DNA from 3 places in the Planococcus plakortidis genome. Region 2 is predicted to be linked to each of the others. Evidence: riboswitches for the same ligand, from Rfam matches in the RefSeq annotation. Region 2 holds a riboswitch; each other region holds the start of a gene.
The links. A riboswitch is a leader RNA that binds a small molecule or an ion and turns the genes downstream of it on or off. The one in region 2 is predicted to bind S-adenosylmethionine.
Positions count from the first base shown of each region.

Region 1 (3,277 bases), 1.2 Mb from region 2:
TTCGGAATCGCGATCGTCGCGCCATCGGATACCGCATCGAGCGAATCGAACTCATTGGAATAGATGCCCATCGGCGCGGTCGGGACCGTAATCAAGGCGCTCAGGTCCATATCATTTTCTGTTTCGAAGTTTTCCAGATAAACCGTATGCTGGAACAAGTTGGCGTCGATTTCTCCGTTGTTCAACGCGTTGTTCGGCTGGATATAATCGCTGAATTCGATCGTTTCGACCGTATAGCCTTTTTCTTCAAGCGCCGGTACGATCGCTGCGTTCAGCATATCGCTATAAGGGCCGGCAGTCGCGCCGAGCTTAATGTCTTTCGACGCTTCGCCGCCTTCTGTCGTTCCTGTGTCCGCTTCTTCTCCGCCGCATGCGGCTAAAGTGAGCGCGCTCGCTGCCAATATCCATGTGAGTTTCTTCATGTTATTCTCCCCTTATCGTTTATCGAGTTTTTTGGCTGTAAAGTCGCCTGCCTGTTGAATCAATTGGACGAGCACGATCAAGATGACGACCGTCACGATCATGATCGTATTATCATATCGGTAATAGCCGAAACGGATCGCCAAATCGCCGATGCCGCCGCCACCGACGACGCCCGCCATCGCGGAATAGGCGATGAGGCTGATGACCGTCAGCGTGATGCCTTGGATCAGGCTCGCCTTTGCTTCCGGCAACAGCACGTCCTTGATGATCATCCAAGGCGTGGCACCGACCGCGATGGCCGCTTCGATGACGCCTTTATCGATATCCCGCAGCGCGGTTTCGACGATGCGCGCGAAAAACGGGATCGCCGCCACCGATAAGGAAACGCTCGCTGCGACCGGCCCGATCGTCGTACCGGTGATCAATTGCGTCAGCGGGATGAGTGCGACCAGCAAAATGATGAACGGAATCGACCGGACAATATTGACGACAAACCCGATGACGGAATTGACCGGCCGGTTTTCCCAGAACAGGCCGCGGTCCGTGACGAACAATAAAATGCCGAGCGGTAAGCCGACAATAAGCGCCACTGCGAGCGAGATGCCGATCATGATCAAGGTCTGGTAGAACGCCACTTGGATTTCCGGCCATAATTCGATGATTCTTTCCCATTCAATTCCCATGATCCATCACCTCCACAATCGCTTCACGCTGCTCCAGATAGTGAAGCGCCTGACTCACATCTGTTTGAGCACCTTTCAGTTCCATCACGAAAATGCCGAGCGGCAATTCCTGTATGTATTCGATCGCCCCGTGCAGGAAATTCCCTTTGACCGGATAGCTTTGCAGCATATCGGAAATAATGCCGTCCCCTGCGACCTCGCCTTTGAACAACACTTTGACGATCGTGCCATCACATTTCTTCAGGATTTCTTCCGGCACATTGAATGACACGACGCTCGAGATGAATTCCTTAGTCAAAGCGGTTTTCGGTTCTGCGAAGATATCGTAGACACGGCCTTCTTCAATGACCTGCCCAGCCTGCATGACCGCCATGCGGTCGCAAATTTCCTTGACGACGTTCATCTCATGCGTAATCAACACGATCGTGATATTGAGCTTGCGGTTGATGTCTTTCAATAAACGCAAGATCGATAAAGTCGTATTCGGGTCGAGTGCGGATGTCGCTTCATCGCACAACAGCACGGCCGGGTCATTGGCAAGTGCGCGGGCGATACCGACGCGCTGCTTTTGCCCGCCGCTCAGCTGTGCCGGATAGACATTGCGTTTGTCCGACAAGCCGACCATTTCCAGCAGTTCATCGACGCGTGGTCCGATTTTCTTGCCCGGTGTGCCTGCTGCGCGAAGGGCGAATGAAATGTTCTCAGCGACCGTCTTTTGGCTGATCAAGTAGAAATGCTGAAAGATCATGCCGATCTTAAGGCGCGCTTTCCGCAAACCGTCGCCACGCAGTTTCGTTAAATCCTGGCCGCCGACTTTCACCGTGCCTGACGTTGGCCGTTCAAGCAAATTGATGCAGCGGATGAGTGAACTTTTCCCGGCGCCGGAATAGCCGACGATGCCGAAAATCTCACCGGTCTTCACTTCCAAAGTGACATCATCGACGCCTTTGACCGTGCCATGTTTCGTTTGATAGGTTTTGCTCAGTTTTTCGATTTGAATCATGCTGTCAACTCCCCCAGGCAAATAAAAAATGCCTCTTTTATCAAAAAGAGACATCGAAAATTAGAATTTCGACTTATCTTTCAGAATGGATTCCATTCTGCAGGACTTGGCACCTTCCCATAAATGGGGGTTGCCGGACGTCATAGGGCCTTACCCTCGGTCTCTCTTGATAAGCATGCGTATTTGGTTGTTTTCAATATTACCTGCAGGGGCAATGGCTTGTCAATGCGATTTTTCAAACTTTTTGTACAATGGGACGCGCCGGTCATCGAATACGGGGATGCGGCCCCGCACTTCATCGACTTCCGAGAGATCGATGTCGGTGTAGCCAATGCCTTGTTCTTGCCCCATGTCCATCCGCACTTCTCCCCACGGCGCGATGACCATCGAATGGCCGCCGAACTCATTTTTCGGGTCGCTGCCGATGCGGTTTGCGGCAATGATGAAGCATTGGTTCTCGATCGCGCGCGCCTGCAGCAGGATGCGCCAATGATCGATACGCGCTGCCGGCCATTCCGCGGGCACGAAGATGGCCTTTGCGCCGTTCAGCGCTTGTGCACGCAGCCATTCCGGAAAGCGGATGTCATAGCAGATAACGCCGCCGAAAGTCTCGCCGCCTATTTCGAACGTGCCGAGCGACTGGCCTTCTTCGAGGTGGATATGCTCATCCATCAAGCCGAAGCGATGCGCTTTGTCGTATTCCGAAACGAGTGCGCCCGTGCTGTCGACCACATACATCGTATTGTAGAAACCGCCCTTTTTCTTCGTGGAGACCGAGCCCCCGACGATATGGACGCGATGCTCTTTGGCGAATCGTTTCAGGAAATCCGCCGTTCGGCCATTGCCGTCCGCCAGTTCATCAAGTTCCGTCAATGCATAGCCGGTGTTCCACATTTCAGGCAGGACGATGAGCTCTGCGCCGTTTTCTGCCGCTTCTTCCAAATAATTTTCCACGCGTTGAAAATTCGTTTCCGGTCCCCCGAAAGCGATATCCATCTGCACACAAGCGATCTTCATGTTCTCTCCCCCTGTAGACAGTTTAGATTAAACTCTATAAGATTTGAGGTAGATGTGCAATTATTTAGAAAATGAGGAGGATTCCATGGACTTTTCAAATCGATTACAAAATCTTCCCGACCAATTTTTCGCCGCGCTTGTCGCAAAAGTT
Region 1 covers NZ_CP016539.2:2,793,411-2,796,687, forward strand. Annotated here, with positions in the region: gene BBI15_RS13985 (MetQ/NlpA family ABC transporter substrate-binding protein) at 1-422, opposite strand, end outside; gene BBI15_RS13990 (methionine ABC transporter permease) at 435-1,106, opposite strand; gene BBI15_RS13995 (methionine ABC transporter ATP-binding protein) at 1,096-2,109, opposite strand; SAM riboswitch class I at 2,180-2,285, opposite strand; gene BBI15_RS14000 (carbon-nitrogen family hydrolase) at 2,332-3,126, opposite strand; gene BBI15_RS14005 (pyridoxal phosphate-dependent aminotransferase) at 3,212-3,277, shown strand, end outside.
Region 1: another riboswitch for S-adenosylmethionine. It lies ahead of BBI15_RS13995 (methionine ABC transporter ATP-binding protein); the one in region 2 lies ahead of BBI15_RS03700 (transporter substrate-binding domain-containing protein).

Region 2 (3,277 bases):
CTAATGAGGTGCCTTTTATAATATCCATGAAAATACTGGATAAAGGAGGCAGAGCAATGCGTGTACCTTGTGGCAAAATGATACGGCGCATAGTCTGCCAGTAAGTCATTCTGAGAGTTTCCGCAGCTTCCCATTGACCTTTTGCTACCGATGAGATCGCCGACCGAATCACTTCTGCCGTATATGCGGAGAAGTGGATACTGATGCCGATGATGGCAGCTGTCAGTGGTTGCATATCGATACCGATCATGGGGAATCCGAAGTATAGGATGAATAGAATAACAAGAAGTGGTGTTCCGCGCATAAATGAGATGAATAGGCGGGCGGGAAAGGACAGCAAAGTTAGTTTATTCATGCGGGCAAGAGCGACGAACAACCCTAGAAATAGAGCAAGAAGCATGCTTACAATTGCGATTAATAAAGTATACCAAGCTCCTTCCAGGATAAACGGAAGAGCCTCTATTGCGACTTCTATGTTAAAAAGATATTCCCATTTAAAATCAGACATATTTTATCTCCTTTAGATGTGCAAGATAGAAAAAAGAGGAATCAAAGGATTCCCCCGGCAGGATTATTCAACATCAACTGGTTTTGTGACGTCAGCTCCTAAAAACTCAAGCGAAATTTCCGTTACGGTGCCGTCTTCAATTAATTCTGTTAGGGCGGCATCAAGTTGCTCTTTCAATTCCGGGCTGTCTTTTTGCATCACTAAACCACTGCTGTTAGGAGAAAACTTTACATTTTCAGCAAGCTTTAATCCAGGTTTATCAAATTGTTCCAGTGCTTGAATCAATACTAAATAATCATTGAGTGTAGCGTCAACGCGCCCTTGCACAATTTCAGGAAGCACAGTATCTGAACCGGTATAGACTACTACTTCAGCGCCTTGTTCTTTAGCATAATCCGAGTAATTGCTCGTCGCGGCTCCACCAACTTTTTTACCTGCTAAATCATCCACTGTGTTAATGCCAGAATCATCACTTTCCCGGACGATAGCTGATCCATAGGAATGCTTGACGGGAACTGTAAAATCAAATTTCTCGAGGCGTTCTTCTGTAATTGAAAAATCATTTGCTGCCACATCGATTTGGCCATTTCTTAATGCGGGCAGAAGACCGTCAAATTCCATCGTTTTAAATTCAACTTCAAGGCCCAGCTTATCTCCAATCGCCCGAACTACTTCCACATCAAATCCAGTCAACTCTTTCGTTGTTTCATCGAAGTAGGTAACCGGGAAATATAAACCTTCTGTACCCACCACTAATTTGCCTGAATCCTCAATTTGTTCCCAGGAATTCTGTTCGCCTGATTCAGAAGCGCTGGCAGAGCTATTGGACTCCTCATTTCCGCACGCAGCTGCAATCAATGCTGTTGTTGAGATCAGTGTGAAAAGCAAAAACTTTTTCGGCTTTTTCATATGTATGACACCATCCTTAATGAAATTAGCGCAACAGCAATGATTCTTCATGAAACCAAACAAAAAACCTCTTCAATAAGAAGAGGTTTGCATCTCAAAAAAAGATTTCAACTCTTCTTATCTCTCAAGCGATTCGCTTGCTGGATTTGGCACAGTACTCGAAAAGAGTCCGCTGCCGAGGTTTCGTAGGGCCAATCCCTCCACCTCTCATGATAAGAATGTATTAACTATTCAGCTATATTAGAACCATACCATCGACATTTAATTAGGTCAATATGTATTCCTATATATTTAGTGGGTTTTATTTTTTGAAAACATTTGAAGTATATAGCTGCTCTGATTTACGTGAATTGTGTTGTGGAATAAGGTGCTTGGTTCGTAAAAGGTCGCTTTCGAAGCGACCTTTTTTCTATGCGAAAATCGTATCCTTGGGGTAGCAAGTAACCCAAAGGAGGAAACGAAGATGAAAAATGAAACGACGGAATTGGTATTTATTCTCGACAAGAGCGGCTCGATGGCGGGGCTGGAACAAGATACGATCGGCGGCTTCAATGCCTTGATCGACAAGCAGCGAAAGCTCCCTGGCGAGGTCCGCGTGACGACGGTGCTGTTCAATCACGGATATGAATTGTTGCACGACCGGATTTCGCTCGAAGGCATTTCGCCGATGACCGATAGCGATTACGAAGTAGGCGGCATGACGGCTTTGCTCGATGCGGTCGGCTCGACGATCCAGAAAATCAGCAACGCGCAAAAAGGGACATTGGAAAAACACCGGGCCGGCCGGGTGATGTTCGTCATCACGACGGATGGCCTGGAAAACTCCAGCTGTGAATACACGTATAGGAAAATCCATGAAATGATTGCTTCCAAGAAGGCGAACGGCTGGGAATTCATGTTCCTCGGGGCGAATATCGACGCGGTCGCGACCGCAAAGAAATTCGGGGTCGATGAGGATTTTGCGGTGGATTACCATGCGGACGCGAAAGGGACGGAATTGAATTACCAAGTGTTGAGCGAAGCGGTGAGTTCGTTCCGGACCGGGAAAAAGATTAGTCGGGAATGGAAGCAGGAGATTGAACGGGATTATGAAGCTCGAGGAAAGAAATAAAGTGAAAAAAGAAAAGTGATTTGCATTTAAAATATTGAAGAATCCGTAATATACTCTGACCCATCGATAAAAGTTTTGATTAAATGCACTAAAAGCACTAATTTATATTTCGATATTAGGGAGTAATGTTATAATTGAGAAGGTTAATATTCGTTACTTAATAATCAAAGATATTACTCTTCTATGCTTTTAGTTTTAAAACTAATCTAAAATACTTTTAATTGAGTGAGATGGGAGATTTCCATAGTGGCAAAAGTTGTAGGGAGAAAAGCTTTAGAGTTTGCATTAGAAACTGCACAAACTGATGCGCTTAAAAAAGGTTTAAAAGGCGAATTAACCTTATTGAAGGTCCTGGAGTCAAAGTTAACAGCTAGCTCAATAGTGATCTGGGATCCTAAATTTCTAGAATTTAAGCCAGACATTTTAATTATCGATCCGAATTTAGGCTTTGTGTTTGTAGAAGTAAAGAATTGGTCACTAGCTTTCGTAGATCAATTTTTTAGCAACGGTAAGTCAGCAACAAAAAAAGGAATGAAATATCCTCTTGGGCAAACAGATAATTATATAAATGAACTTCAGAGATATATTAATACGTTAAGAAAAGATCAGTTAGACATTTATCGTTTGACATCTTCTTTGGTAGTTTATACTGGCTTTTCGAAAGAAGAATTTGAAAAAAGAATAGAAGTGAAAAGTTGGAAAGAGGAAGACTTTCAAAACTATTATAAAAAACATCTGTTTTTAGAGGA
Region 2 covers NZ_CP016539.2:712,512-715,788, forward strand. Annotated here, with positions in the region: gene BBI15_RS03695 (amino acid ABC transporter permease) at 1-508, opposite strand, end outside; gene BBI15_RS03700 (transporter substrate-binding domain-containing protein) at 572-1,417, opposite strand; SAM riboswitch class I at 1,532-1,636, opposite strand; gene BBI15_RS03705 (vWA domain-containing protein) at 1,881-2,528, shown strand; gene BBI15_RS03710 (lysozyme inhibitor LprI family protein) at 2,775-3,277, shown strand, end outside.

Region 3 (3,277 bases), 1.3 Mb from region 2:
GCTTCGAGGATTTGCGATTGATCAACCTGCATGCTGCTGCACCTCCTCTACTTGGATGTTGTCGTTGCGGATCGAGGCAAGAGCCCGGTCGATTTCAGTGGGTGCGCCGTCGAATTCCACAATCAAGTTGCCGTACGGAATGCCTTGAAGTTCGGTAATATTGCCGAACAATACATTCAAATCAAGCTGGAATTCGCGCGATACCCTTGACATGAACGGCTGGCCGACCGAATTTCCGGTAAACTGCACCCGGTAGATCGGCCGTGCGCCATCATTATGACGGATCTGCTCAAGCAGGGAGTCCGGCAATTCATCGTTCATGACGGAACGGACGAAACGCTTCGTCGTCGAATGCTTTGGATTGGTGAACACTTCAAATACGCTGCCTTGTTCGATGACGCGCCCCTCTTCAAGGACTGCCACTTTGTCGCAGATTTCCCGGATGACGCCCATCTCATGGGTGATAAGCAAAATGGTGATGTTGTATTCCTGGTTGATGCGGCGCAAAAGATCCAGGATCGACTGGGTCGTCTGCGGGTCAAGTGCCGACGTTGCTTCATCGCATAGCAGTATTGATGGGTTTGTGGCGAGTGCCCGCGCAATGCCGATGCGCTGCTTTTGCCCGCCGGATAGTTGGTCGGGGTATTTCTTGGCTTGGTCGGCAAGCCCGACAAACTCCAATAGTTCTGCGACTTTCCGGTCGACTTCCGCTTTCGGGGTCTTGGCCAGGAGCAGCGGCATCGCGATATTATGGTGCACGGTTTTTGAGTTCAGCAAATTGAAATGCTGGAAGATCATGCCGATGTCTTTTCGCGTATCGCGGATTTTACGTGCGCTCAAAGTGGAAATATCCTCCCCGTGGATGAGCACGCGGCCTTTCGATGGGCGCTCGAGCAAATTCACTGTGCGGATCAATGAGCTTTTTCCGGCACCGCTGAATCCGATGACGCCGTAAATCTCGCCGGTCTCGACGGTCAAATCGATGCCGTTGAGTGCATGGACTTGCTGTTTGCCGGATACATAAGTTTTCTCGACTGCTTCAAATTGAATCATGGTGTCCCTCCTGTGGCTGCAAATAACGATTCGAATGAGTGCGTACGAACACTTTCTTGAAATAACAACAAAAAGCCCTCTTTTTTCTTGTCCACAAGAAAAAAGAGGGCTCCAAAATATGAAACCATCTCATTCTCATCTTCCAAATGCCGAAGCATTTGCAGGAATTAGCACAGTTTTCGCGGATTTGCGAATCTGCTGCCGAAACGTCATAGGGCCTGTCCCTCGATTTCTCTGGATAAGAAAGTGATGTAAGCTATTCAATTCGTGATTCCTACTCTATTTTGAATTAAGGAAAAAGTCAACAGCTTTTGAAGATTTTTTTTTGGCGGCCCCAGACATTTATAGTAGTTAAAATTTTTTGAAAAATATGCTTGACTTTGAATGGCGGTGTCCCCTATACTTTTCCTCAAGCAAAAAAATAACTGAATACTCTTATCACGAGAGGCGGAGGGAATAGGCCCTACGATGCCCGGCAACCGACAGGCTCATGTCTGGAAAGGTGCTAAATCCTACAGCGCGCATTTGCGTCGCTGAAAGATAAGAGGAGGCAAATCCGTATATGACGGCCCTCTTCTTTCTGAAGAGGGCCTTTTTGTGTCCTCCTCAAACCCGAACAACCATTATAAACACAGGAGGAATTGACAATGACAAACTTCAAACCAGAAACTCTTCTATTACACGGCGGCCAAGAACCGGATCCAGTGACAGGCGCTCGCGGCGTACCGGTCCATAAAACGACTTCTTATGTATTCAAAGATACTGAGCACGCACAGAACCTATTCGGCTTGAAAGAGACAGGTAATATCTATTCGCGCATCATGAACCCGACAGTCGATGTATTCGAACAGCGCGTCGCTCTTCTTGAAGGCGGGACCGCTGCAGTAGCTTTGTCGTCAGGAATGGCAGCCATCGCCTTCTCCGTGTTGAATATAGCGGAAGCGGGAGATGAAATTGTTGCTGATAGCAATTTGTACGGCGGCACTTACAACTTATTCGCCAACACATTGCCGCGCTACGGCATTAACGTAAAATTCGTCGATGCGACCGACCCTGAAAATTTCCGCGCAGCGATCACGGACAAGACAAAAGCCTTGTTCGGCGAAATCATCGGAAATCCGAGCTTGAACGTCTTCGATGTGGAACGTGTGGCGGATATCGCGCATGAAAATGGCGTACCGCTGTTGATCGATAATACATTCGCATCGCCTTTTGTCAGCAACCCGATTGAATTCGGCGCAGACGTGGTCATTCATTCCGCCACGAAATGGATCGGCGGGCACGGGACGACGATCGGCGGCGTAGCAGTCGATGCAGGACGTTTCAACTGGGACAACCCGCGCTTCCCGAATTACACGGAACCGGATGAAACATACCACGGCATCCGCTTTGGAATCGATGTGCCGGAAGCCGCATTCGCGACGAAATTGCGTGTCCAGCTGTTGCGTGATTTCGGGCCATCGCTCAGTGCGGACAGCGCCCATGCACTGCTCCAGGGACTTGAAACTTTACATCTCCGGATTCCTCGCCACGCGACGAACGCACAAAAAGTCGCGGAATACTTGAATGGCCATCCGCAAGTCGAATGGGTCAATTACCTCGGGCTTGAAGGGCATCCATCCAAGGAACTTGCAGATAAATATCTGAAAGACAGCTACGGTTCGATCGTCAACTTCGGTATCAAAGGCGGGCGGGAAGCCGGCCGCAAAGTGATCGACGGTGTCAATTTATGGTCTCACGTGGCGAATGTCGGCGATGCCAAATCATTGATCATTCATCCGGCCTCAACGACACATCAGCAATTGACAGCAGAAGAACTGAAAAACAGTGGCGTCACGGAAGAATTGATCCGTCTGTCTGTAGGACTGGAAAACCATGAAGATTTAATCGCTGATTTGGAACAAGCGATCCAAGCGGCAGTACTCGAGAACGCGTAAGGAGGGATTGGGATGACGACAGTATCCATCGGCCAGCTGACACTTGAATCAGGTCAATTATTGCCCGAAGTGGAATTAGCGTATGAACGCGTCGGAAACAGTTCTGCACCGGCGATTCTGGTTTGCCATGCGTTGACGGGCGATCAATATGCAGTGGGAACTGCAGATCAACCGGGCTGGTGGGCAGGGCTGATCGGCCCGGGGAAAGCGGTGGATACCGGGCAGTTCCAAGTCATCACTTTCAATGTACTCGGCGGCTGCAGCGGTTCGACAGGCCCGCTTTCGGT
Region 3 covers NZ_CP016539.2:2,676,096-2,679,372, reverse strand. Annotated here, with positions in the region: gene BBI15_RS13380 (methionine ABC transporter permease) at 1-32, opposite strand, end outside; gene BBI15_RS13375 (methionine ABC transporter ATP-binding protein) at 22-1,053, opposite strand; SAM riboswitch class I at 1,186-1,298, opposite strand; SAM riboswitch class I at 1,486-1,600, shown strand; gene BBI15_RS13370 (O-acetylhomoserine aminocarboxypropyltransferase/cysteine synthase family protein) at 1,701-2,990, shown strand; gene metX (homoserine O-acetyltransferase MetX) at 3,003-3,277, shown strand, end outside.
Region 3: another riboswitch for S-adenosylmethionine. It lies ahead of BBI15_RS13370 (O-acetylhomoserine aminocarboxypropyltransferase/cysteine synthase family protein); the one in region 2 lies ahead of BBI15_RS03700 (transporter substrate-binding domain-containing protein).